DNA from 2 places in the Bacillus safensis genome. Region 2 is predicted to be linked to the other one. Evidence: a T-box and tRNA genes for the amino acid it is inferred to sense, from the RefSeq annotation. Region 2 holds a T-box; the other holds one or more tRNA genes.
The links. A T-box is a leader RNA that pairs with one kind of tRNA and senses whether it is charged. The one in region 2 lies ahead of proS (proline--tRNA ligase), so its partner is inferred to be a tRNA-Pro.
Positions count from the first base shown of each region.

Region 1: it has a tRNA-Pro gene. The T-box ahead of proS (proline--tRNA ligase) is inferred to sense a tRNA for this amino acid. The anticodon was not compared.

Region 1 covers NZ_CP154909.1:82,569-94,861, reverse strand. The annotation lists rRNA gene AAYR28_RS00525 (23S ribosomal RNA) at 1-2,804, opposite strand, end outside; rRNA gene AAYR28_RS00520 (16S ribosomal RNA) at 2,987-4,535, opposite strand; tRNA gene AAYR28_RS00515 (tRNA-Ala) at 4,661-4,736, opposite strand; tRNA gene AAYR28_RS00510 (tRNA-Pro) at 4,745-4,821, opposite strand; tRNA gene AAYR28_RS00505 (tRNA-Arg) at 4,829-4,905, opposite strand; tRNA gene AAYR28_RS00500 (tRNA-Leu) at 4,916-5,001, opposite strand; tRNA gene AAYR28_RS00495 (tRNA-Gly) at 5,014-5,085, opposite strand; tRNA gene AAYR28_RS00490 (tRNA-Leu) at 5,116-5,198, opposite strand; tRNA gene AAYR28_RS00485 (tRNA-Lys) at 5,207-5,282, opposite strand; tRNA gene AAYR28_RS00480 (tRNA-Thr) at 5,320-5,395, opposite strand; tRNA gene AAYR28_RS00475 (tRNA-Val) at 5,429-5,504, opposite strand; rRNA gene rrf (5S ribosomal RNA) at 6,286-6,401, opposite strand; rRNA gene AAYR28_RS00465 (23S ribosomal RNA) at 6,463-9,393, opposite strand; rRNA gene AAYR28_RS00460 (16S ribosomal RNA) at 9,576-11,124, opposite strand; gene lysS (lysine--tRNA ligase) at 11,467-12,293, opposite strand, start outside.
Region 2 covers NZ_CP154909.1:206,151-218,443, reverse strand. The annotation lists gene AAYR28_RS01250 (iron-containing alcohol dehydrogenase family protein) at 1-550, shown strand, start outside; gene AAYR28_RS01245 (aldo/keto reductase) at 602-1,429, opposite strand; gene AAYR28_RS01240 (DUF5301 domain-containing protein) at 1,511-1,927, opposite strand; gene AAYR28_RS01235 (DUF523 domain-containing protein) at 1,957-2,418, opposite strand; gene AAYR28_RS01230 (hypothetical protein) at 2,415-2,645, opposite strand; gene AAYR28_RS01225 (MarR family transcriptional regulator) at 2,751-3,209, opposite strand; gene AAYR28_RS01220 (GNAT family N-acetyltransferase) at 3,411-4,178, shown strand; gene AAYR28_RS01215 (MFS transporter) at 4,232-5,404, opposite strand; purine riboswitch at 5,482-5,581, opposite strand; T-box leader at 5,731-5,926, shown strand; gene proS (proline--tRNA ligase) at 5,969-7,402, shown strand; gene AAYR28_RS01205 (hypothetical protein) at 7,546-7,722, shown strand; gene AAYR28_RS01200 (sulfite exporter TauE/SafE family protein) at 7,758-8,534, opposite strand; gene AAYR28_RS01195 (sulfurtransferase TusA family protein) at 8,593-8,823, opposite strand; gene AAYR28_RS01190 (MBL fold metallo-hydrolase) at 8,857-9,984, opposite strand; gene AAYR28_RS01185 (sulfurtransferase TusA family protein) at 9,999-10,559, opposite strand; gene AAYR28_RS01180 (rhodanese-like domain-containing protein) at 10,607-10,960, opposite strand; gene AAYR28_RS01175 (DsrE/DsrF/DrsH-like family protein) at 10,973-11,455, opposite strand; gene AAYR28_RS01170 (metal-sensitive transcriptional regulator) at 11,579-11,839, opposite strand; gene AAYR28_RS01165 (hypothetical protein) at 12,023-12,293, shown strand, end outside.

The sequences.
Region 1 (12,293 bases), 120 kb from region 2:
GGGGGGCTTCATGCTTAGATGCTTTCAGCACTTATCCCGTCCGCACATAGCTACCCAGCGATGCCCTTGGCAGAACAACTGGTACACCAGCGGTGCGTCCATCCCGGTCCTCTCGTACTAAGGACAGCTCCTCTCAAATTTCCTGCGCCCGCGACGGATAGGGACCGAACTGTCTCACGACGTTCTGAACCCAGCTCGCGTACCGCTTTAATGGGCGAACAGCCCAACCCTTGGGACCGACTACAGCCCCAGGATGCGATGAGCCGACATCGAGGTGCCAAACCTCCCCGTCGATGTGGACTCTTGGGGGAGATAAGCCTGTTATCCCCGGGGTAGCTTTTATCCGTTGAGCGATGGCCCTTCCATGCGGAACCACCGGATCACTAAGCCCGACTTTCGTCCCTGCTCGACTTGTAGGTCTCGCAGTCAAGCTCCCTTGTGCCTTTACACTCTGCGAATGATTTCCAACCATTCTGAGGGAACCTTTGGGCGCCTCCGTTACATTTTAGGAGGCGACCGCCCCAGTCAAACTGCCCACCTGACACTGTCTCCCTGCCCGATAAGGGCAGCGGGTTAGAAGGTCAATACAGCCAGGGTAGTATCCCACCGATGCCTCCACCGAAGCTAGCGCTCCGGTTTCCAAGGCTCCTACCTATCCTGTACAAGCTGTACCAACATTCAATATCAGGCTGCAGTAAAGCTCCACGGGGTCTTTCCGTCCTGTCGCGGGTAACCTGCATCTTCACAGGTACTATAATTTCACCGAGTCTCTCGTTGAGACAGTGCCCAGATCGTTGCGCCTTTCGTGCGGGTCGGAACTTACCCGACAAGGAATTTCGCTACCTTAGGACCGTTATAGTTACGGCCGCCGTTTACTGGGGCTTCAATTCGCACCTTCGCTTACGCTAAGCGCTCCTCTTAACCTTCCAGCACCGGGCAGGCGTCAGCCCCTATACTTCGCCTTACGGCTTCGCAGAGACCTGTGTTTTTGCTAAACAGTCGCCTGGGCCTATTCACTGCGGCTTCTCGGGGCTTTAACACCCTAAGAAGCACCCCTTCTCCCGAAGTTACGGGGTCATTTTGCCGAGTTCCTTAACGAGAGTTCTCTCGATCACCTTAGGATTCTCTCCTCGCCTACCTGTGTCGGTTTGCGGTACGGGCACCTCTCACCTCGCTAGAGGCTTTTCTTGGCAGTGTGGAATCAGGAACTTCGCTACTAAATTTCGCTCGCCATCACAGCTCAGCCTTTACGGGAAACGGATTTGCCTATTTCCCAGCCTAACTGCTTGGACGCGGATATCCAATACCGCGCTTACCCTATCCTCCTGCGTCCCCCCATTGCTCAAATGGTGAGGAGGTGGTACAGGAATATCAACCTGTTGTCCATCGCCTACGCCTTTCGGCCTCGGCTTAGGTCCCGACTAACCCTGAGCGGACGAGCCTTCCTCAGGAAACCTTAGGCATTCGGTGGACGGGATTCTCACCCGTCTTTCGCTACTCATACCGGCATTCTCACTTCTAAGCGCTCCACCAGTCCTTCCGGTCTGGCTTCACAGCCCTTAGAACGCTCTCCTACCACTGTTCGTAAGAACAGTCCGCAGCTTCGGTGATACGTTTAGCCCCGGTACATTTTCGGCGCAGAGTCACTCGACCAGTGAGCTATTACGCACTCTTTAAATGGTGGCTGCTTCTAAGCCAACATCCTGGTTGTCTAAGCAACTCCACATCCTTTTCCACTTAACGTATACTTTGGGACCTTAGCTGGCGGTCTGGGCTGTTTCCCTTTCGACTACGGATCTTATCACTCGCAGTCTGACTCCCAAGGATAAGTCATCGGCATTCGGAGTTTGACTGAATTCGGTAACCCGGTAGGGGCCCCTAGTCCAATCAGTGCTCTACCTCCGAGACTCTTACCTTGAGGCTAGCCCTAAAGCTATTTCGGAGAGAACCAGCTATCTCCAGGTTCGATTGGCATTTCACCCCTACCCACACCTCATCCCCGCACTTTTCAACGTGCGTGGGTTCGGGCCTCCATTCAGTGTTACCTGAACTTCACCCTGGACATGGGTAGATCACCTGGTTTCGGGTCTACGACCACGTACTCATGCGCCCTATTCAGACTCGCTTTCGCTGCGGCTCCGCATCTTCTGCTTAACCTTGCACGGGATCGTAACTCGCCGGTTCATTCTACAAAAGGCACGCCATCACCCGTTAACGGGCTCTGACTACTTGTAGGCACACGGTTTCAGGATCTATTTCACTCCCCTTCCGGGGTGCTTTTCACCTTTCCCTCACGGTACTGGTTCACTATCGGTCACTAGGGAGTATTTAGCCTTGGGAGATGGTCCTCCCGGATTCCGACGGAATTTCACGTGTTCCGCCGTACTCAGGATCCACTCTGGAGAGAACAACATTTCAGTTACAGGGCTGTTACCTTCTTTGGCGGGCCTTTCCAGACCTCTTCGCTTATATCGTTCCTTTGTAACTCCGTATAGAGTGTCCTACAACCCCAAGAGGCAAGCCTCTTGGTTTGGGCTGTTCCCGTTTCGCTCGCCGCTACTCAGGGAATCGCATTTGCTTTCTCTTCCTCCGGGTACTTAGATGTTTCAGTTCCCCGGGTATGCCTTCTCATACTCTATGTATTCAAGTATGGATACTACTCCATTACGAGCAGTGGGTTTCCCCATTCGGAAATCTCCGGATCAAAGCTTGCTTACAGCTCCCCGAAGCATATCGGTGTTCGTCCCGTCCTTCATCGGCTCCTAGTGCCAAGGCATCCACCGTGCGCCCTTTCTAACTTAACCATTTCTTACTTTAGAAAGAATCACTATGTGTGATGAACTTTGCATTGCATTCAATGTGAATGTATTACTTATTGTTATCTAGTTTTCAAAGAACAATCCTGTCTCGCTAGAGACATGTTTTGAAGGAATGATCCTTCAAAACTAAACAAGACGAAAACGTACGCTGCTCCATATATCCTTAGAAAGGAGGTGATCCAGCCGCACCTTCCGATACGGCTACCTTGTTACGACTTCACCCCAATCATCTGCCCCACCTTCGGCGGCTGGCTCCATAAAGGTTACCTCACCGACTTCGGGTGTTGCAAACTCTCGTGGTGTGACGGGCGGTGTGTACAAGGCCCGGGAACGTATTCACCGCGGCATGCTGATCCGCGATTACTAGCGATTCCAGCTTCACGCAGTCGAGTTGCAGACTGCGATCCGAACTGAGAACAGATTTATGGGATTGGCTAAACCTTGCGGTCTTGCAGCCCTTTGTTCTGTCCATTGTAGCACGTGTGTAGCCCAGGTCATAAGGGGCATGATGATTTGACGTCATCCCCACCTTCCTCCGGTTTGTCACCGGCAGTCACCTTAGAGTGCCCAACTGAATGCTGGCAACTAAGATCAAGGGTTGCGCTCGTTGCGGGACTTAACCCAACATCTCACGACACGAGCTGACGACAACCATGCACCACCTGTCACTCTGTCCCCGAAGGGAAAGCCCTATCTCTAGGGTTGTCAGAGGATGTCAAGACCTGGTAAGGTTCTTCGCGTTGCTTCGAATTAAACCACATGCTCCACCGCTTGTGCGGGCCCCCGTCAATTCCTTTGAGTTTCAGTCTTGCGACCGTACTCCCCAGGCGGAGTGCTTAATGCGTTAGCTGCAGCACTAAGGGGCGGAAACCCCCTAACACTTAGCACTCATCGTTTACGGCGTGGACTACCAGGGTATCTAATCCTGTTCGCTCCCCACGCTTTCGCTCCTCAGCGTCAGTTACAGACCAGAGAGTCGCCTTCGCCACTGGTGTTCCTCCACATCTCTACGCATTTCACCGCTACACGTGGAATTCCACTCTCCTCTTCTGCACTCAAGTTTCCCAGTTTCCAATGACCCTCCCCGGTTGAGCCGGGGGCTTTCACATCAGACTTAAGAAACCGCCTGCGAGCCCTTTACGCCCAATAATTCCGGACAACGCTTGCCACCTACGTATTACCGCGGCTGCTGGCACGTAGTTAGCCGTGGCTTTCTGGTTAGGTACCGTCAAGGTGCGAGCAGTTACTCTGGCACTTGTTCTTCCCTAACAACAGAGCTTTACGATCCGAAAACCTTCATCACTCACGCGGCGTTGCTCCGTCAGACTTTCGTCCATTGCGGAAGATTCCCTACTGCTGCCTCCCGTAGGAGTCTGGGCCGTGTCTCAGTCCCAGTGTGGCCGATCACCCTCTCAGGTCGGCTACGCATCGTCGCCTTGGTGAGCCATTACCCCACCAACTAGCTAATGCGCCGCGGGTCCATCTGTAAGTGACAGCCGAAACCGTCTTTCATCCTTGAACCATGCGGTTCAAGGAACTATCCGGTATTAGCTCCGGTTTCCCGGAGTTATCCCAGTCTTACAGGCAGGTTACCCACGTGTTACTCACCCGTCCGCCGCTAACATCCGGGAGCAAGCTCCCTTCTGTCCGCTCGACTTGCATGTATTAGGCACGCCGCCAGCGTTCGTCCTGAGCCAGGATCAAACTCTCCGAAAAAATACAAAACCGAAGTTTTGCTTTTCGCCAGTTTGACTGACTACCTATGAAGTTTCATAGGATTTTTTTATAAAAACTCGAATTAACAGGTACGTTTTGTCTTGTTTAGTTTTCAAAGATCATATTGGTGGAGCCTAGCGGGATCGAACCGCTGACCTCCTGCGTGCAAGGCAGGCGCTCTCCCAGCTGAGCTAAGGCCCCATAAAAGATGGTCGGGAAGACAGGATTCGAACCTGCGACCCCTTGGTCCCAAACCAAGTGCTCTACCAAGCTGAGCTACTTCCCGATCTTAATGGCGCGCCCGAGAGGAGTCGAACCCCTAACCTTTTGATCCGTAGTCAAACGCTCTATCCAATTGAGCTACGGGCGCTTATTTATAATGCCGAGGGCCGGACTTGAACCGGCACGGTAGTCACCTACCGCAGGATTTTAAGTCCTGTGTGTCTGCCAATTCCACCACCCCGGCGTGGATGGTATAAGCGGAAGACGGGATTCGAACCCGCGACCCCCACCTTGGCAAGGTGGTGTTCTACCACTGAACTACTTCCGCATTACAGGATTTCTTTATTTTATTTGGCAATGCGGGTGAAGGGACTTGAACCCCCACGTCATAAAGACACTAGATCCTAAGTCTAGCGCGTCTGCCAATTCCGCCACACCCGCATGAAACATGGTGAGCCATGAAGGACTCGAACCTTCGACCCTCTGATTAAAAGTCAGATGCTCTACCAACTGAGCTAATGGCTCGCTTTAAAAACGACTTGTCTATCTTACCATATGAAAGTGGTGCCGGCAAGAGGACTTGAACCCCCAACCTACTGATTACAAGTCAGTTGCTCTACCAGTTGAGCTACACCGGCTTTATCTATCCTAACATTATGTAAGAATAAATATGGTGGAGGATGACGGGCTCGAACCGCCGACCCTCTGCTTGTAAGGCAGATGCTCTCCCAGCTGAGCTAATCCTCCATATTGTGTCGTTTCGAAGTGTCTCTCGATCTGACAAATAGTATTATATAACGATAAGATATTGTTTGTAAAGACTTTTTTAAAATAATTTTTGAATTTATTTTAAAGCTGTTTTTTCACCTTTTCGTTAAGGCACCTAAAGAATTTTACCACTTGTCTCATCATTTTAAAAGCCTTTTTTTCATTTTTTTATGTTTTTTTGTTAAAAAGAGCGCTTATATGGCTCTATCATTGCAAATACAGCAATTTCGAAGCTTTCATATCCTTGTTTTATTTCATATATCTCTGGATAAAAAACATCCAAAAAAGAAATTCTATTATTATTTTATTTTTCTGAGAAATCTTTTTTGCCTAAAAAAGTGTAAAAATAATTACTGGTCTTTACTATTTTTCAACAAATCGTTTCACATTAATTTTTCTGCTGCTTCAAACACTCAACAGTCTTATCATCGATATAAAGTTTTACCAGGAGAATTAATATTAGTATTGTTTCTTTCTCCTTTTAAGTTAAAAATTTAGCAATAGCTGACTATCCCCTTTGGGGTGAGGGTGCCTTTCTATCTCGTGACCCTGTACATCACCTCTTTACGTCTATTTAGTCCAAGGAGAGGTTTTCTATGCTTTTAATGACCCTTGATAATTTGAGCTGCTGGTTCATATGATGACTGAAGTGTTAAATTGAAGGAACAACGTATTCTCACTTTACGAACCTATTATATAGAAGCAAGTCATTCAAAAACACAAAAAAGACCAGTTCCGACTGGAACTGATCCTAATAGAAGCTTGGCGGCGTCCTACTCTCACAGGGGGAAACCCCCAACTACCATCGGCGCTGAAGAGCTTAACTTCCGTGTTCGGTATGGGAACGGGTGTGACCTCTTCGCTATCGCCACCAAACCTGATGGAGAGAATGTTCTCTCAAAACTAAATAACAATGTTCAAACTTCACATTAGAATATAGGTTAAGTCCTCGATCTATTAGTATCTGTCAGCTCCACGTGTCACCACGCTTCCACCTCAGACCTATCAACCTGATCATCTTTCAGGGATCTTACTTCCTTGCGGAATGGGAAATCTCATCTTGAGGGGGGCTTCATGCTTAGATGCTTTCAGCACTTATCCCGTCCGCACATAGCTACCCAGCGATGCCCTTGGCAGAACAACTGGTACACCAGCGGTGCGTCCATCCCGGTCCTCTCGTACTAAGGACAGCTCCTCTCAAATTTCCTGCGCCCGCGACGGATAGGGACCGAACTGTCTCACGACGTTCTGAACCCAGCTCGCGTACCGCTTTAATGGGCGAACAGCCCAACCCTTGGGACCGACTACAGCCCCAGGATGCGATGAGCCGACATCGAGGTGCCAAACCTCCCCGTCGATGTGGACTCTTGGGGGAGATAAGCCTGTTATCCCCGGGGTAGCTTTTATCCGTTGAGCGATGGCCCTTCCATGCGGAACCACCGGATCACTAAGCCCGACTTTCGTCCCTGCTCGACTTGTAGGTCTCGCAGTCAAGCTCCCTTGTGCCTTTACACTCTGCGAATGATTTCCAACCATTCTGAGGGAACCTTTGGGCGCCTCCGTTACATTTTAGGAGGCGACCGCCCCAGTCAAACTGCCCACCTGACACTGTCTCCCTGCCCGATAAGGGCAGCGGGTTAGAAGGTCAATACAGCCAGGGTAGTATCCCACCGATGCCTCCACCGAAGCTAGCGCTCCGGTTTCCAAGGCTCCTACCTATCCTGTACAAGCTGTACCAACATTCAATATCAGGCTGCAGTAAAGCTCCACGGGGTCTTTCCGTCCTGTCGCGGGTAACCTGCATCTTCACAGGTACTATAATTTCACCGAGTCTCTCGTTGAGACAGTGCCCAGATCGTTGCGCCTTTCGTGCGGGTCGGAACTTACCCGACAAGGAATTTCGCTACCTTAGGACCGTTATAGTTACGGCCGCCGTTTACTGGGGCTTCAATTCGCACCTTCGCTTACGCTAAGCGCTCCTCTTAACCTTCCAGCACCGGGCAGGCGTCAGCCCCTATACTTCGCCTTACGGCTTCGCAGAGACCTGTGTTTTTGCTAAACAGTCGCCTGGGCCTATTCACTGCGGCTTCTCGGGGCTTTAACACCCTAAGAAGCACCCCTTCTCCCGAAGTTACGGGGTCATTTTGCCGAGTTCCTTAACGAGAGTTCTCTCGATCACCTTAGGATTCTCTCCTCGCCTACCTGTGTCGGTTTGCGGTACGGGCACCTCTCACCTCGCTAGAGGCTTTTCTTGGCAGTGTGGAATCAGGAACTTCGCTACTAAATTTCGCTCGCCATCACAGCTCAGCCTTTACGGGAAACGGATTTGCCTATTTCCCAGCCTAACTGCTTGGACGCGGATATCCAATACCGCGCTTACCCTATCCTCCTGCGTCCCCCCATTGCTCAAATGGTGAGGAGGTGGTACAGGAATATCAACCTGTTGTCCATCGCCTACGCCTTTCGGCCTCGGCTTAGGTCCCGACTAACCCTGAGCGGACGAGCCTTCCTCAGGAAACCTTAGGCATTCGGTGGACGGGATTCTCACCCGTCTTTCGCTACTCATACCGGCATTCTCACTTCTAAGCGCTCCACCAGTCCTTCCGGTCTGGCTTCACAGCCCTTAGAACGCTCTCCTACCACTGTTCGTAAGAACAGTCCGCAGCTTCGGTGATACGTTTAGCCCCGGTACATTTTCGGCGCAGAGTCACTCGACCAGTGAGCTATTACGCACTCTTTAAATGGTGGCTGCTTCTAAGCCAACATCCTGGTTGTCTAAGCAACTCCACATCCTTTTCCACTTAACGTATACTTTGGGACCTTAGCTGGCGGTCTGGGCTGTTTCCCTTTCGACTACGGATCTTATCACTCGCAGTCTGACTCCCAAGGATAAGTCATCGGCATTCGGAGTTTGACTGAATTCGGTAACCCGGTAGGGGCCCCTAGTCCAATCAGTGCTCTACCTCCGAGACTCTTACCTTGAGGCTAGCCCTAAAGCTATTTCGGAGAGAACCAGCTATCTCCAGGTTCGATTGGCATTTCACCCCTACCCACACCTCATCCCCGCACTTTTCAACGTGCGTGGGTTCGGGCCTCCATTCAGTGTTACCTGAACTTCACCCTGGACATGGGTAGATCACCTGGTTTCGGGTCTACGACCACGTACTCATGCGCCCTATTCAGACTCGCTTTCGCTGCGGCTCCGCATCTTCTGCTTAACCTTGCACGGGATCGTAACTCGCCGGTTCATTCTACAAAAGGCACGCCATCACCCGTTAACGGGCTCTGACTACTTGTAGGCACACGGTTTCAGGATCTATTTCACTCCCCTTCCGGGGTGCTTTTCACCTTTCCCTCACGGTACTGGTTCACTATCGGTCACTAGGGAGTATTTAGCCTTGGGAGATGGTCCTCCCGGATTCCGACGGAATTTCACGTGTTCCGCCGTACTCAGGATCCACTCTGGAGAGAACAACATTTCAGTTACAGGGCTGTTACCTTCTTTGGCGGGCCTTTCCAGACCTCTTCGCTTATATCGTTCCTTTGTAACTCCGTATAGAGTGTCCTACAACCCCAAGAGGCAAGCCTCTTGGTTTGGGCTGTTCCCGTTTCGCTCGCCGCTACTCAGGGAATCGCATTTGCTTTCTCTTCCTCCGGGTACTTAGATGTTTCAGTTCCCCGGGTATGCCTTCTCATACTCTATGTATTCAAGTATGGATACTACTCCATTACGAGCAGTGGGTTTCCCCATTCGGAAATCTCCGGATCAAAGCTTGCTTACAGCTCCCCGAAGCATATCGGTGTTCGTCCCGTCCTTCATCGGCTCCTAGTGCCAAGGCATCCACCGTGCGCCCTTTCTAACTTAACCATTTCTTACTTTAGAAAGAATCACTATGTGTGATGAACTTTGCATTGCATTCAATGTGAATGTATTACTTATTGTTATCTAGTTTTCAAAGAACAATCCTGTCTCGCTAGAGACATGTTTTGAAGGAATGATCCTTCAAAACTAAACAAGACGAAAACGTACGCTGCTCCATATATCCTTAGAAAGGAGGTGATCCAGCCGCACCTTCCGATACGGCTACCTTGTTACGACTTCACCCCAATCATCTGCCCCACCTTCGGCGGCTGGCTCCATAAAGGTTACCTCACCGACTTCGGGTGTTGCAAACTCTCGTGGTGTGACGGGCGGTGTGTACAAGGCCCGGGAACGTATTCACCGCGGCATGCTGATCCGCGATTACTAGCGATTCCAGCTTCACGCAGTCGAGTTGCAGACTGCGATCCGAACTGAGAACAGATTTATGGGATTGGCTAAACCTTGCGGTCTTGCAGCCCTTTGTTCTGTCCATTGTAGCACGTGTGTAGCCCAGGTCATAAGGGGCATGATGATTTGACGTCATCCCCACCTTCCTCCGGTTTGTCACCGGCAGTCACCTTAGAGTGCCCAACTGAATGCTGGCAACTAAGATCAAGGGTTGCGCTCGTTGCGGGACTTAACCCAACATCTCACGACACGAGCTGACGACAACCATGCACCACCTGTCACTCTGTCCCCGAAGGGAAAGCCCTATCTCTAGGGTTGTCAGAGGATGTCAAGACCTGGTAAGGTTCTTCGCGTTGCTTCGAATTAAACCACATGCTCCACCGCTTGTGCGGGCCCCCGTCAATTCCTTTGAGTTTCAGTCTTGCGACCGTACTCCCCAGGCGGAGTGCTTAATGCGTTAGCTGCAGCACTAAGGGGCGGAAACCCCCTAACACTTAGCACTCATCGTTTACGGCGTGGACTACCAGGGTATCTAATCCTGTTCGCTCCCCACGCTTTCGCTCCTCAGCGTCAGTTACAGACCAGAGAGTCGCCTTCGCCACTGGTGTTCCTCCACATCTCTACGCATTTCACCGCTACACGTGGAATTCCACTCTCCTCTTCTGCACTCAAGTTTCCCAGTTTCCAATGACCCTCCCCGGTTGAGCCGGGGGCTTTCACATCAGACTTAAGAAACCGCCTGCGAGCCCTTTACGCCCAATAATTCCGGACAACGCTTGCCACCTACGTATTACCGCGGCTGCTGGCACGTAGTTAGCCGTGGCTTTCTGGTTAGGTACCGTCAAGGTGCGAGCAGTTACTCTCGCACTTGTTCTTCCCTAACAACAGAGCTTTACGATCCGAAAACCTTCATCACTCACGCGGCGTTGCTCCGTCAGACTTTCGTCCATTGCGGAAGATTCCCTACTGCTGCCTCCCGTAGGAGTCTGGGCCGTGTCTCAGTCCCAGTGTGGCCGATCACCCTCTCAGGTCGGCTACGCATCGTCGCCTTGGTGAGCCATTACCCCACCAACTAGCTAATGCGCCGCGGGTCCATCTGTAAGTGACAGCCGAAACCGTCTTTCATCCTTGAACCATGCGGTTCAAGGAACTATCCGGTATTAGCTCCGGTTTCCCGGAGTTATCCCAGTCTTACAGGCAGGTTACCCACGTGTTACTCACCCGTCCGCCGCTAACATCCGGGAGCAAGCTCCCTTCTGTCCGCTCGACTTGCATGTATTAGGCACGCCGCCAGCGTTCGTCCTGAGCCAGGATCAAACTCTCCGAAAAAATACAAAACCGAAGTTTTGCTTTTCGCCAGTTTGACTGACTACCTATGAAGTTTCATAGGATTTTTTTATAAAAACTCGAATTAACAGGTACGTTTTGTCTTGTTTAGTTTTCAAAGATCATTTTCGTTATCGCTCGTAAGCGACTTTAATATCTTAACATTTTGCGTCGGTTAAAGTCAAGAACTTTTTTCAATTTCTTTTTTTAACCTCGTTGCTGTTTTGCGGCAACGAATAATAATATACCATCTGTATTCTTTCCTTGCAATAGTTTTTTTAAAAAAAGTTTCATTTTATGAAAAATAAAAAGCGCCATAGATAAAATGGCGCTTTGATTGATGTATTAGCGGTTTCTCATTTGCGGGAAAAGCAGTACATCTCTAATTGACGGAGAATTTGTTAAAAGCATGATTAATCGGTCGATCCCGATTCCTAAACCACCTGTTGGAGGCATGCCGTATTCTAATGCTTCAACAAAATCGTCATCCATTAGGTGTGCTTCGTCATTTCCTTCTTCACGTTCTTTTAATTGAGCTTCAAAGCGTTCTCTTTGATCGATTGGATCGTTTAGCTCTGTGAATGCATTTGCATGCTCACGGCGTACGATAAACAGCTCAAAGCGATCTGTGAAGCGAGGGTCTTCAGGATTTTTCTTAGCTAATGGAGAAATCTCCACTGGATGTCCGTAAATGAATGTAGGCTGAACCAATGTTTCTTCTACTTTTTGCTCGAAGAACTCATTGATAATATGACCTACTGTCATATTTTTCGTGATTTCAACACCATGATCGGCAGCATGCTGTTTTGCTTCTTCTACAGACATCTCCTGCCAGAAGTCTACACCTGTTGCTTCTTTGACCGCTTCAACCATATGCAGTCTCTTCCATTCAGGTTTGAGATCAATTTCATCTTCTCCATATTGAATGGTTGTTGTTCCCAGCACCTCTTGGGCAATATGAGCAATCAAGTTTTCAGTCAGATTCATAATGTCTTTGTAGTCTGCGTATGCTTCATACAGCTCAATCATAGTGAATTCTGGGTTGTGGCGAGTTGATACACCTTCGTTACGGAAAACGCGGCCAATCTCGTATACTTTCTCTAGACCACCGACAATTAGGCGTTTTAAGTGCAGCTCGATCGCAATACGCATATAAAGCGGCATATCAAGTG
Region 2 (12,293 bases):
TATTCGTAACACAAAAGGCGCCTTGCCGCTCATGGTACATGCAGCACTAAAGCAGGCGGTATATGTTCGAGACATTCTTCTTTCTCATAGTGAAGAAGCTGTCAACAGCTTAAAAACAGGTCAGCTTTCACAAGCATTCGCAGATGTGACAGATACGATTATTACGTTAGCAGGAACAGTCGGCGGCTATGGGGGACGCTATGGAAGAATGGCAGGAGCCCATGCCGTTCATAATGGATTGACATTTATTGAAGAAACGCATCATGTGTTACATGGACAAAAAGTAGCTTATGGCATCCTCGTCCAGCTTGCCGCAGAAAACCGAATGTCCGAGGTTGAGGAATTACTTGAACTCTACCAAACTCTCGGATTACCTAGAAATATGCGCGATCTTGGTATGACAACTCAACTGGAAGAAGCGGCACTTACGGTAGCAAACCATGCGGCACGTAAAGATGAAACCTTTTGTTTAATTGGGGACTATTCTAAAGAACAGATTGTTGACGCCATTCAAATCATTGAGACCTATCACCCCCAAAAATCTGTCTAAAGATGAGGGAAATAAAAAAGCACAGGCATCGCACCTGTGCTTTTCTTTCGATTAAAAATCAAAGTTATCTGGATCTGGACCCGTGCGCTCATCTTCATTGAGCTGATCAATGACACCCATCTCACGTGCGGACAGCTCGAAATCGAAGACTTGTGTGTTTTCGATGATTCGGCTCTTCGTCACAGATTTTGGAATGGTGATAATGCCATGCTGCAAGTCCCAGCGAAGAATCACTTGCGCTACTGACTTGTCATGTTTTTTCGCGATATCCTGGAGAACAGGATGGTTTAGAAGCTTCCCGCTGCCTAATGGCGACCACGCCTCTACATGAATTCCTTTCGATTTGCAGTAGTCTCGTAAAGGCTCCTGCGTCAGCTTCGGATGCAGCTCGATTTGATTCACCATTGGCACAACTTCTGCCTCTTCCAATAAATCCTCTAAATGATGCTGATGGAAATTACACACTCCGATCGCTCGAACGCGTCCATCCTTATATAGTTTCTCTAGCGCTTTCCATGTTTCTTTATATTTGCCTTCAACTGGCCAGTGAATCAAATAAAGATCTAATACATCTAATCCCAGCTTGTTCATACTTGTTTCAAAGGCTTCGAGTGTTGATTCATAGCCTTGATCATTATTCCAGACCTTTGTCGTAATGAATAGATCATCGCGCGAGATACCTGATTGCTGAATGGCTTTGCCTACCCCTTCTTCATTTTGATAGGCGGCTGCTGTATCAATGCTGCGGTAGCCCGCTTCAAGAGCGTCTTTGACTGCATTTACAGCCTCATCTCCATCTTTTACCTGCCATACACCAAAGCCTAGCTTCGGCATTTTTACTCCGTTTGCTAATGTGACTGTATCTGTTAATCCACTCATCAAACAAACCTCCGCTTCCTTTTTACTTACCAAGCACTATACCCGAATTTTCGATTGATCATGCATGACATTCTGGCTGAGCTATTTGATATATTTTCCTATATCAACTTGATTGGTGTCAACGATTTGATATTCGCTGGTTTGATCTTTTGTTTTAGAAAAATCATATGTTTCTAAAAATGTTTGATCGTAAAAAGTCAGACCATATGTTTCCTTCTCATTCTCATACACTCTGATCCAATAAGACTCTTTTGAAGTTTTTTTAGTTTCATTCGTTTTCTTTAATTTCATACCCGAAAATTCCTTGAGTAACTTTTGAATATCTGCTTTCTTTTCCACCATAACACGCTCATTATCATGCTCAATTTGAATCGAAGTCACCTTGTTTTGATCAATTGAGGCCACATTATCAAAAGAGTATGTTTTTGCATTGATTAGAAAATAAATACCCATTCCTAATAAAATAATGACGACTAAACCAATCATCCACTTTTTCAACCTAACTCCTCCTTCTATTCACACCACACTTATAAAAACAGTGAAGTCCAATCATCCTCCTCAGAAAATACCTGAATTCCGTGCTGTTTAAGCAAGGCGGATGTCACTCCATCTCCAGCTTTTGTCCCCCCGTTAAAATCTCCGCGATAAATCATCCGGCTGCCGCAGGAAGGGCTGTACTCTTTTAACACAACCGCCGTCGCTTTCAAAGACTGAACCTGTTCCAGCGCGGCCTTCGCGCCTTTTACATACATCTCCGTAACATCATTTCCATGTACATCGATCACGGAGGCGAGGCCCTGTAATACATCATGTCCGTCTCCGCCAATGATTTCTGCGGGAGGCCTTGGCGTGGAAAGGCCGCCAAGCAGCTCAGGACAAACTGTGACTGCCTTTCCCTCCTCAACAAGCTCCTCAATTCGCTGATCTAATCGATGGCTGCCATTATAACGAACCTTCAATCCAGCAAGACAAGCACTGACGACAATCATGTATGTTCCTCATTTTTTTTGCTGACTTTAAAATAAATACATACAGGCAAGAAACATATCGTATTCACCAAAAAGGGCAGAGCACAATACAAAGCAGCAGCCCAAATTGGTTCTCCAGGTCCTGCAATACCAAAAAAATAAACAAATAATATCAAGCTGACAAACAATCCCACAAATGGCATGATGAATACGTATTTTTTATAATTTTCTATCATTTCTTTCTCCAATGAGCTCCCTCCCTTTCTTCATGGCTTCAAATAACATCAATATATGTTAATTTTACCATAAAAAACCGAAACCATCTCCTTTTTACGATGGTTTCGGTTTTTTATCTATATCTTTTCTTTCCAAGCTTTTAAGAAGCGTTCAATTACTTGTAATTCATCCTCATGAAACTGCTGAAGAAATTCTAAATAGGACGTGACTGCTTTTTCATGCAGCTCATCATGAAGCGCTGCCAATTGCTTGCCTTCCTCTGTCAAAGAATAATAGACAGATTTCTTATCACCCTGCCGGTGGCAATAGTCCACCATGCCTTTTTCAATTAGTTTTTTCACAGCCTTTGTAATAGCTGGCTTTGATAGTTTTAGTTGTTGAGATAGAAATGTATTGTTTGATTCGTTTGGATTGGCTTGAATCATCGATAAAATGTGAAGCTGTGTGAGTGTCCATTCTTGTTTGAGTGTATCAGTCGTGGTAATCAGTGGATCTGTTGGATCATTCCGTCTCTTTTCCCTATGCATAATCAGATCTTGAATCGCTTTTAATACAATCTGCTCTTTTGTTTCCATCTGAACCTCCACTCTTAACTGGTTAATAAAATGGTACTAATAATGAAGAAAGGAGTCAAAAGAAATGTGGTTGTTAGTAAAATAATAGGTCATCAGACCTTAAAATTGTATATGTACTTTTATACTAGATTCCCCTCATCCTGTCACATGCTATAATCATGGGGATGTCATTCAATTTATCATAATGAAAAGGTGAGCTAAATGAAACCTGAACAACTAATGGCCATTCGCCAATTAGAAGAAAAGATACATCTGTTTTCCTCTGCTGTGAACGGGACCTTCCTTGCATCGGACGATTTCGTTCTATCCAATACTCAAATATCGACTGACACGTTCAATTTGCTCTTACCGACATCAGCTCAAATCCAAGATCCAAAAAAAGTGAAAGCTGCCATTGAACACATGCGGTCACAGAAACTCATCTTCAGCACATGGGTCGATCACCGTTTACTCCATCCTGATTGGGCTGATTTATTAAAGGAATATCACCTTCAAGAGGTCGAACGCAATACCATCATGATGCTTGAGCATACAGGTGACATTGATCCAGTCACATCCTCATCACTTACAATCAAGGAAGTACTTGATGAGCAGACACTATTTGATTACACACATATCTTTATTGAACTATTCAAAGGATCGACTGAGGCCGCCGCCTTAGAAGATTATTTCCAGCGTTTTTCGATTGAAGCATTGCACTCAAAAGCTCGCATGTTCGTGGGATATGAACACCATAAGCCGGTCACAACAGGCTTATTATTCGAGACAAACGACAGCTACGGTATTTATGATGTCATAACAAGGGCAGAACACCGCGGCAAAGGACTTGGCAGTGACATGTTTCATTACCTTTTGACCAAGACAGAGAATAAACAAAAATGTGTCATCTTACAAGCATCAGCAGACGGCAAAAATATTTATCAACGTGCCGGCTTCCAACCAATCGGTGAAATGGCCGTCTTTGAATAGAAAGGTACTTTCCCTTTGAAATGAACATAAAAAAGCTGCCTATCTTTAGGCAGCTATTCAGCATGATGCTGACGATCCATATAAAGCGGCGGTCTCTTCAGCGAAATCACCGCACAGCTAAAGGCAATCAGTACAAACACAGCACCGAATTTAGCCAGATCAACAGAGGAACCGGTCATCGTAAACATGACTCCGCCAACCGCTGATCCAATCGAAATGCCGATTTGCAAGGCAGATGTATTTAAGCTCTGCTGAATATCAGACGTGACAGGATCTGTTTGAATCAAATAACTCTGCAAAGCAGGCGTCAGTGCCCAGCTGAGCGCTCCCCAAAGGACAACCATGACCATAAAGAGCGCGAACACCCCCGCTGTATAAGGAAGGATAAACATGACGATCGCAAACGCCATAGTCACAAGCAAAATGGCTTTTCCTGAACCCAGTTTGTCACTGAGCCAGCCGCCAAACCCATTCCCGCCTATAGACGCAAGTCCGAAGATCAAATAACAAATACTAATCCAAAACGGGGTCATATGCAGAACTTCCATCAGAAATGGAGTGAAATAAGAATAAAGCATATAATGGCCTGCAAGCATAAACAAACTGATCAAGTGTGCACTAAAAATTTTCGGATGCCCTAAAGAACGAATCTGTTCTCTAAGAGGCGTCACTTTTTCAACAGGCATTTTTTCCAATAGAAAATAGATCAGCACCATCGATATGGCAGAAAGAATACTGATTCCTAAAAACATCACTCTCCAGCCAAAGCTCTCTGTAATAAAAATACCGATCGGCACACCGAGAACAAGTGAGGAGCTAATACCAATAAAAATCAGCCCTAATGCTTTCGCACGATGCGCTGGTTCCACCAATTTGGCAGTGATCGTCAAAGACAACACCACCACAAGCGCTGTACTCATCGCAATCAACACCCTAGATATCATGACAAGGGCAAAGGTCGAACTAAAATAAGTGAACACATTTCCTATTGTAAACACCAATAACGCGATTAAGTAAAGGCGCTTTCGTTCGATTTTGGCTGTCGCAGTCAGCAGCACGGGTGCTGAAATGGCATACACAATCGCAAATACCGTAATGAGCTGTCCGGCTGTTGCAAGAGACACATTCAAATCCTCTGCAAGACTTGGCAGAATGCCACCAACCACAAGCTCAACTAATCCAACCGCAAAAGTAGAAACGGCTAATAAATATACTCTCCAGTTCATGTCTAACATCCCTTCTGTATATCATCGCTTTCACTTTTGATACAGGGTGCAGACAAACAAAAAAACCCTGATTACAAAAAAGGAAAGCGCGCTTTTGTAATCAGGATTTATCGGATCCTGGTAGAAACCCTCAAACCATATTATTGAGGTTATACAAGTCTATTTTTTTCTTCACATATATTAGCACAGCCTTACATAACTCGCAAGCTGTAAAAATAGAAAAATACTGCCATTCCGTTACCTAAACAAAAGGCGCTGTAAAAGGAATCAGAACAGCTTGCTTTCTCCCCCATTTACAGGTAAACTGATGAAAAATCAACGAACAAGGATCAACGTAGATCTGGAATAGTAGCTTGAATCGATCTTTAACAGAGAGGGAACGGTGCTGAGAAGTTCCTACTGACATCTTCAAGTGAACCTGCCGATTTAGTTCTGTTTCATACAGCGGTTCATACCGTTATCATGATTGAGTGTAAAGCTGTGCTTTAAATTAGGGTGGTACCACCAGGAATGGTCCCTAACTTAAAGTACAGCTTTTTTGTTTTAAAAAAGGAGGAACCTGCAATGTCAAAAAAACAATTTGTTGAAAAAATTACAAGCATGGAAGACGACTTTGCCCAGTGGTATACAGATGTTGTCACAAAAGCGCGGCTCGTCGATTATTCAAGCGTGAGAGGCAGTATGATCATTCAGCCGTACGGCTTTAAAATTTGGGAGAATATTCGCGACGAACTTGACCGCCAGATTAAAGAAACGGGTCATGAGAATGTCTATATGCCCCTCTTTATCCCAGAGAGCCTGCTGCAGCAGGAAAAAGATCATATCGAAGGCTTTGCTCCTGAAGTGGCGTGGGTCACACATGGCGGTGAATCCAAATTACAAGAAAGGCTCTGCGTCAGACCAACCTCTGAAGTGCTGTTCGCTGAGCATTACAAAAACATTATTCATTCCTACCGCGATTTACCAAAGCTATATAACCAATGGGCCAATGTCGTCCGCTGGGAAAAGACAACACGTCCCTTCCTTAGAACCCTTGAATTCCTATGGCAGGAGGGACACACGTGCCATGAGACTGAGCAAGAAGCGATTGAAGAAACAGAAAGAATGCTTCACACTTACGCTTCTCTTTGCGAAGATCTCCTCGCCATTCCTGTCATTAAAGGGAGAAAAACAGAGAAGGAAAAATTCGCTGGCGCTCGCTTCACCTATACGGTTGAAAGCTTGATGCATGACGGAAAAGCGCTTCAAACGGCCACTTCTCATTTCTTCGGGAACGGATTTGCCAAAGCATTTGGCATCGAATTCTTAAACCGTGAAGGAAAACTAGAGCATGTCCAGCAAACCTCTTGGGGTTTCACAACAAGAATTATCGGCGCTATGATCATGGTGCATGGCGATGACAGAGGGCTCGTCCTCCCGCCAAATATTGCACCAACCCAAGTGCGTATCGTGCCAATCGCTTCTCATAAAGAAGGGGTGCTGGATCATGCCTACGAATTGAAGGATCGCCTCGCCCGCATCGCACGTGCTGACATCGATGCAAGCGATAAACAGCCAGGCTGGAAATTCAACGAATGTGAAATGCAGGGTATTCCGCTACGTGTAGAAGTAGGACCAAAGGACATCGAAAAAGGACAAGTGATGCTCGCACGACGAGACACTGGTGAAAAGCAAGCTGTCACATTAGATGCACTTGAACAAACCATCACAGCAACGCTTGAAGACATCCAGCGGACCATGTTCGAAAAGGCGAAGGAACGATTACATGAAAAAACATCACAAGCCCTCACAATCGAAGACATCGAGCAAATTCTTGCGACAGAAAACCGATTGATTAAAGCCATGTGGTGCGGTGATGAAGCCTGTGAAAACGACATTAAAGAAAGAACAGGTGCCACCTCACGCTGTATCCCATTCGAACAGGAAACCATTTCTGACACATGTGTCTGCTGCGGAAAACCTGCATCTGATATGGTGTTCTGGGCGAAAGCCTATTAAGAATATAAACAATAAGAAGCATCTCTCATGATGCTTCTTTTTTTGTTAAAAAGACCCAAACACCCATTGACCTCACCTGCACGATCCCCTATAATTCTTATTAATATAATCGGTTTTTAAGACTTTAACTGGAGTGGTGATATATGAAACGCTGGCCCTCATTCTTTGCCGAACGCTGCCCTAAATGTAGAACAGCATTAGAAGTCTCAAAGTCCAATGCCCTGCAAGGCAAAGTCGTGAAAACATGTCCCAACCTTCATTATCAAAAAGAGTATCACCCCGCACTAGAAACGTATATCGAGCACGATGACGTCAAATAAAAAAGACCAACATGTTTACTCTGTTGGTCTTTTCTTTATAAAATATCCAGCCAAATTTTGACCGCTATCGCTGTAATCATTACAGCAAGTGCCCATTGCAAGTAGACGGCGTTGATTTTCTGACCGACCTTCGCACCAATCGGAGCTGCCACCAAACTTGCCGCCATCAGCACAATCGCAGGAAGAAGCATGACCTGACCCGTCAATACCTTTCCAGTCGATGCGCCTATCGCAGAAAGAAACGTAATCGCAAGTGACGATGCAATCGTCATCCGTACAGGAATTTTTAAAATAGACAGCATCACAGGCACTAAAATAAATGCGCCGCCTGCACCTAATACCCCGGAAACACTGCCAATCACAAAGGCAATAGCTGATGCCAGCCCTTTATGAAAAGTAACTTCTCCCTCTGCGTCTGCACGCTGTCCTTTTTTCGGAATCAACATGAGAATAACCGCCACAATGGCGAGTAATCCATAGATAAGGTTCATTCCTTTTTCCGGCATAAAATGTGATACATAACTGCCTAATAAGCTGCCCGCCAATATACTGCTTCCCATATATAAAATCAGCGAGCGATGTAAAAATCCGCTTTTCCGATAAGCGAGTACACCACCCAGCGTCGAAAAAAGCACTTGAATGGCGCCAATCCCTGATACCTCGTGTGCTGATAGTGCCATCACACCAAAAAGAGGCGGGATATAAAGCAGCATGGGATAGTTGATCACCGATCCCCCAATCCCCACCATTCCTGATAAGAAGGAACCAATACATCCGATGATAAAAAGTGTAATCAATAACGCAAAATCCACGCTGGTCTCCTCCTTTGCAAAAGGAAAAGGGGATCTTCAGCAGATACCCCTACATCCTTTAGGACCCTTTTCTCACCCAGAACTTCAGCACGTGACCTTCTTCTGTCTGCGCGATCAATTCATGTCCGCTTGACTTCGCCCATGCGGCCAAGTCAGCTTTAGCCCCTTTATCTGTTGCATGTATTTCTAAAACTTGACCTTCCGCCAAGTCGTTCATTTTTTTCTTCGTTCGAATAATCGGCATTGGGCATGCGAGCCCTGTTACGTCTAAAATTTGATCTGATGTCATTTGATTGTTCCTCTTCTCTTATTTTATTGGACATTACCGAATCGCACAACGGTTTGGACCCATTTCCATTTCCCGCTGCTTTTCCACACCTGGGTTCAGCTTCCCCATATTGGCTTGACGAATCTCTTGAAAAGCATGCGGCTGTGCAGGCAGACCTTCCGTCACCATCTTTCTAAACACATGTTGATCTTCAATATGAAGCCCATGATTTTCTTTTAAAAGTGAGCCGAGCTCCTTCCAAACACTGCCGTCTTCATTCATTTCTTCTTTGGTCATGAAGTGCGCAGGCAGAACGATGTATTCCTTTGAAAACGCCATATACCGTTCATAAAGCGTCTCTCTCAAATCATCTACCCAGTCCTCCGCCATTCCAGCAAGATCAGGTCTTCCAATTGAATCAATAAACAAAATATCACCTGAAAGAAGATATTGATTGTCTACGATAAAAGATGTTGAGCCGATCGTATGTCCCGGGGAATAAATGGGTTGAATATCAATAGAAGCTGTTCCAATTATTATCCGCTGTCCTTCTTCAAGACGTTCATATTCAAAGGTTACCTCTTCTGCATCTTTTGACGGCAGCCAGTAGGCAGCACCAGTTAGTTCAGCCAGCTTTTTCCCACCAGAAATATGATCTGCATGAAGGTGAGTATCCATCACATGCGTCACAGAGACATCATGCTTTTTCGCAAAATCAATATAGACCTCCGTCATTCGAGCTGCATCCACAACCGCGGCTTCTCCATTGGACATGATCATATAGGACAGACACCCTTTGCCCATCCGTACAAATTGATACAGCTCTCCGCCGCCGCTTAAATCACCTATTTTCACTGGCTCTATATGCTCACTCCATGCCTTCATGCCGCCCTGCAAATAATGAACAGGCACGCCAGCCTCTGACAGCATCTCCGCCACCAGGATAGAGGAACCTTCCTTGGCACAAACCACCAGCACTTCACGGTCACTAGGAATGTACTGTAAAAGGCCCTCTACTCCGTCAAGCAGATCAAAATAAGGCACATTCATATCAACGATTGCTTCCCCTTCAATCTTCCAGTCCTGCACATCTGCTTGGTTTCGCACATCTAGCAAAAAGAGCGGCTCTTTGCCCACGATCTTTTTTGTTAACTGCTCTGCAGTCATGGCTTTTACCGTCATGTTTTATTCAGCTCCTATTTTTCAATGGCTCCTGTCCAGCTATTCATGCCTGGCACCACATTGATTAATTGTTGAAATCCTCTCTCTTTTAGCTTTTGCGCAGCTAATTCACTTCTTCTGCCTGAATGACAGATGAGATAGATATCCGATTCTCTTGTTAACTCCTCTGCACGATCTTCCACCTCACCAAGCGGGATATGAACGGCTCCTGGGATATGCCCCGCTTCGTATTCATCCAGCTCCCTTACATCCAAAATAAACAGAGATTGATCTTCTTTTACCTTCTGTTGAAAGGCATTCAAAGATATTTCCGAAATCATGGGCTCCCCCTCTTCTTCTTGCGCTCCGCCCTTACGAATCAAATGATGAAGCACCTGTCCTTCTACTCTTGTTCCTAAAAACTCATGACCGGCACTTTTTGACCAAGCCGCTAAATCCGCTGCTGATCCTTTATCGGTAGCTTGCACTTCAAGCACATCTCCTGGCAAAAGCTCATTCATTTGTTTTTTTGTTTTCACAATCGGCATCGGGCATGCCAATCCTTTTGCATCTAAAATGACTGTTGGTTGCTGCATGTGATGTCCTCCTTTATATAGGGGTGGGGGTATATTTTTATGCGTGCTTAATGCCAAGCATTCATACCACCCTTGATGTTTGTAATATGAGTAAATCCTTGCTTCTTCAATATTTTCGCTGCCTGCATACTTCTCATTCCACTTTGACATATGACATAGATCTCTTCATTTTTCTCAAGCTGAGAAGCTCGTTCTTTTAACTGAGGTAAAGGAATGTTTCGAAATCCTTTTATATGGTTTGTTTGAAATTCTACTGGAGATCGTACGTCAATGAGCTGTTGACCTTTGCTTTTCAGCTTTTTTTTCATATCGGCTGCATCTATTTGGTTCACACCTCGTGCCGGCAGGAAACGGCTCATAAGTAAGCCAATCACCAGGATGAACAAAATCGTTTGAATCATTTCATCACCTCACTAAATAAATAAATTCACATTCCCAATTTCAGCCTCTGCTAAATACGCCGCCACACCAGCATATTGAATGTCATCTAATAATTCTTTCTCCTGCAGCCCTAAAAGGTCCATCGTCATTGTACATGCTACGAGATTAATCTCCTGTTCCTTCGCCATATCAATGAGCTGCGGCAAGGTCATGGCATTGTGCTTTTTGATGACGTGCTTAATCATCTTCGGACCCATTCCAGCAAAATTCATCTTTGAAATGCCCATTCGATCAGCCCCGCGCGGCATCATCTTGCCAAACATTTTTTCTAAAAAACCTTTTTTCATTGGCACCATTTCATCCTTGCGCAAGGCATTCAGCCCCCAAAAGGTATGAAAAATCGTCACCTCATGATCATAGGCCGCTGCACCATTGGCAATAATGTAAGCCGCCATTGCTTTATCATAATCTCCACTAAATAGCACAATCGTCGTGCGTTTTTTCTGTTCTGCCATCTTGCTCCTCCTTCACAATTACCCATGGGGGTATATAGAAAACAAAAAATATATACACATACCGGTAAGGGTATATTATAACAAGTAAAAAAATCCGTCAACCTTCAAAGGCTGAAGAATTTCTTACCGGCTTTTCACCAATAGCTCAACCGCTTCTTTCACAAGACCTTCCGTATCCTTGCCTTGTTCAAGACTTTCACGGACACATTGCTCAAGATTTGTACTCACAATCACACCCATTGCACGATCAATGGCATTGCGTGATGCAGACAGCTGCGTCACCACCTCGCGGCAATCCTTTCCCTGCTCCATCATCGCAAGAACCCCTTTAATCTGCCCCTCAATCCGGCGAAGACGGTTCTTCATCTGTTGATTATATTCCATTCACAAATACCCCTTTCTATTTTTTCTATGAACAGATAGTATACCCTAAGAGGTATTTAGTCAAACGACTTGCCTTTCTCTTTTGTAGAAAACGTATGTGAAAAGAATTGCACATTCCACCATTTATTGATAAAAAGAAAATAATCAACGAACGAGAAATCATTGAAGAAAAGAGGACAGCCCATGACTTTACATCATTATATCGGATCAAACAAAGAACTGCCGCTTGGTACCATTGGTCAAAATCCTACCTATAAACCATTCTCTGAACTCAATATCAACATGTTTGATAAAAAACAAAAAAAGCCAAAAACCTATCAAAAAGAAGAACTTTTGATAGAAGTATTTGAAACAGAAGAGGATTTCGAAGGCATTCACATTGATTATCTAGATCCCGTCTATGAAGCGGTAAGAAACAAATTCACGCATCCTTTTGTTTATGAATTAGGCATCA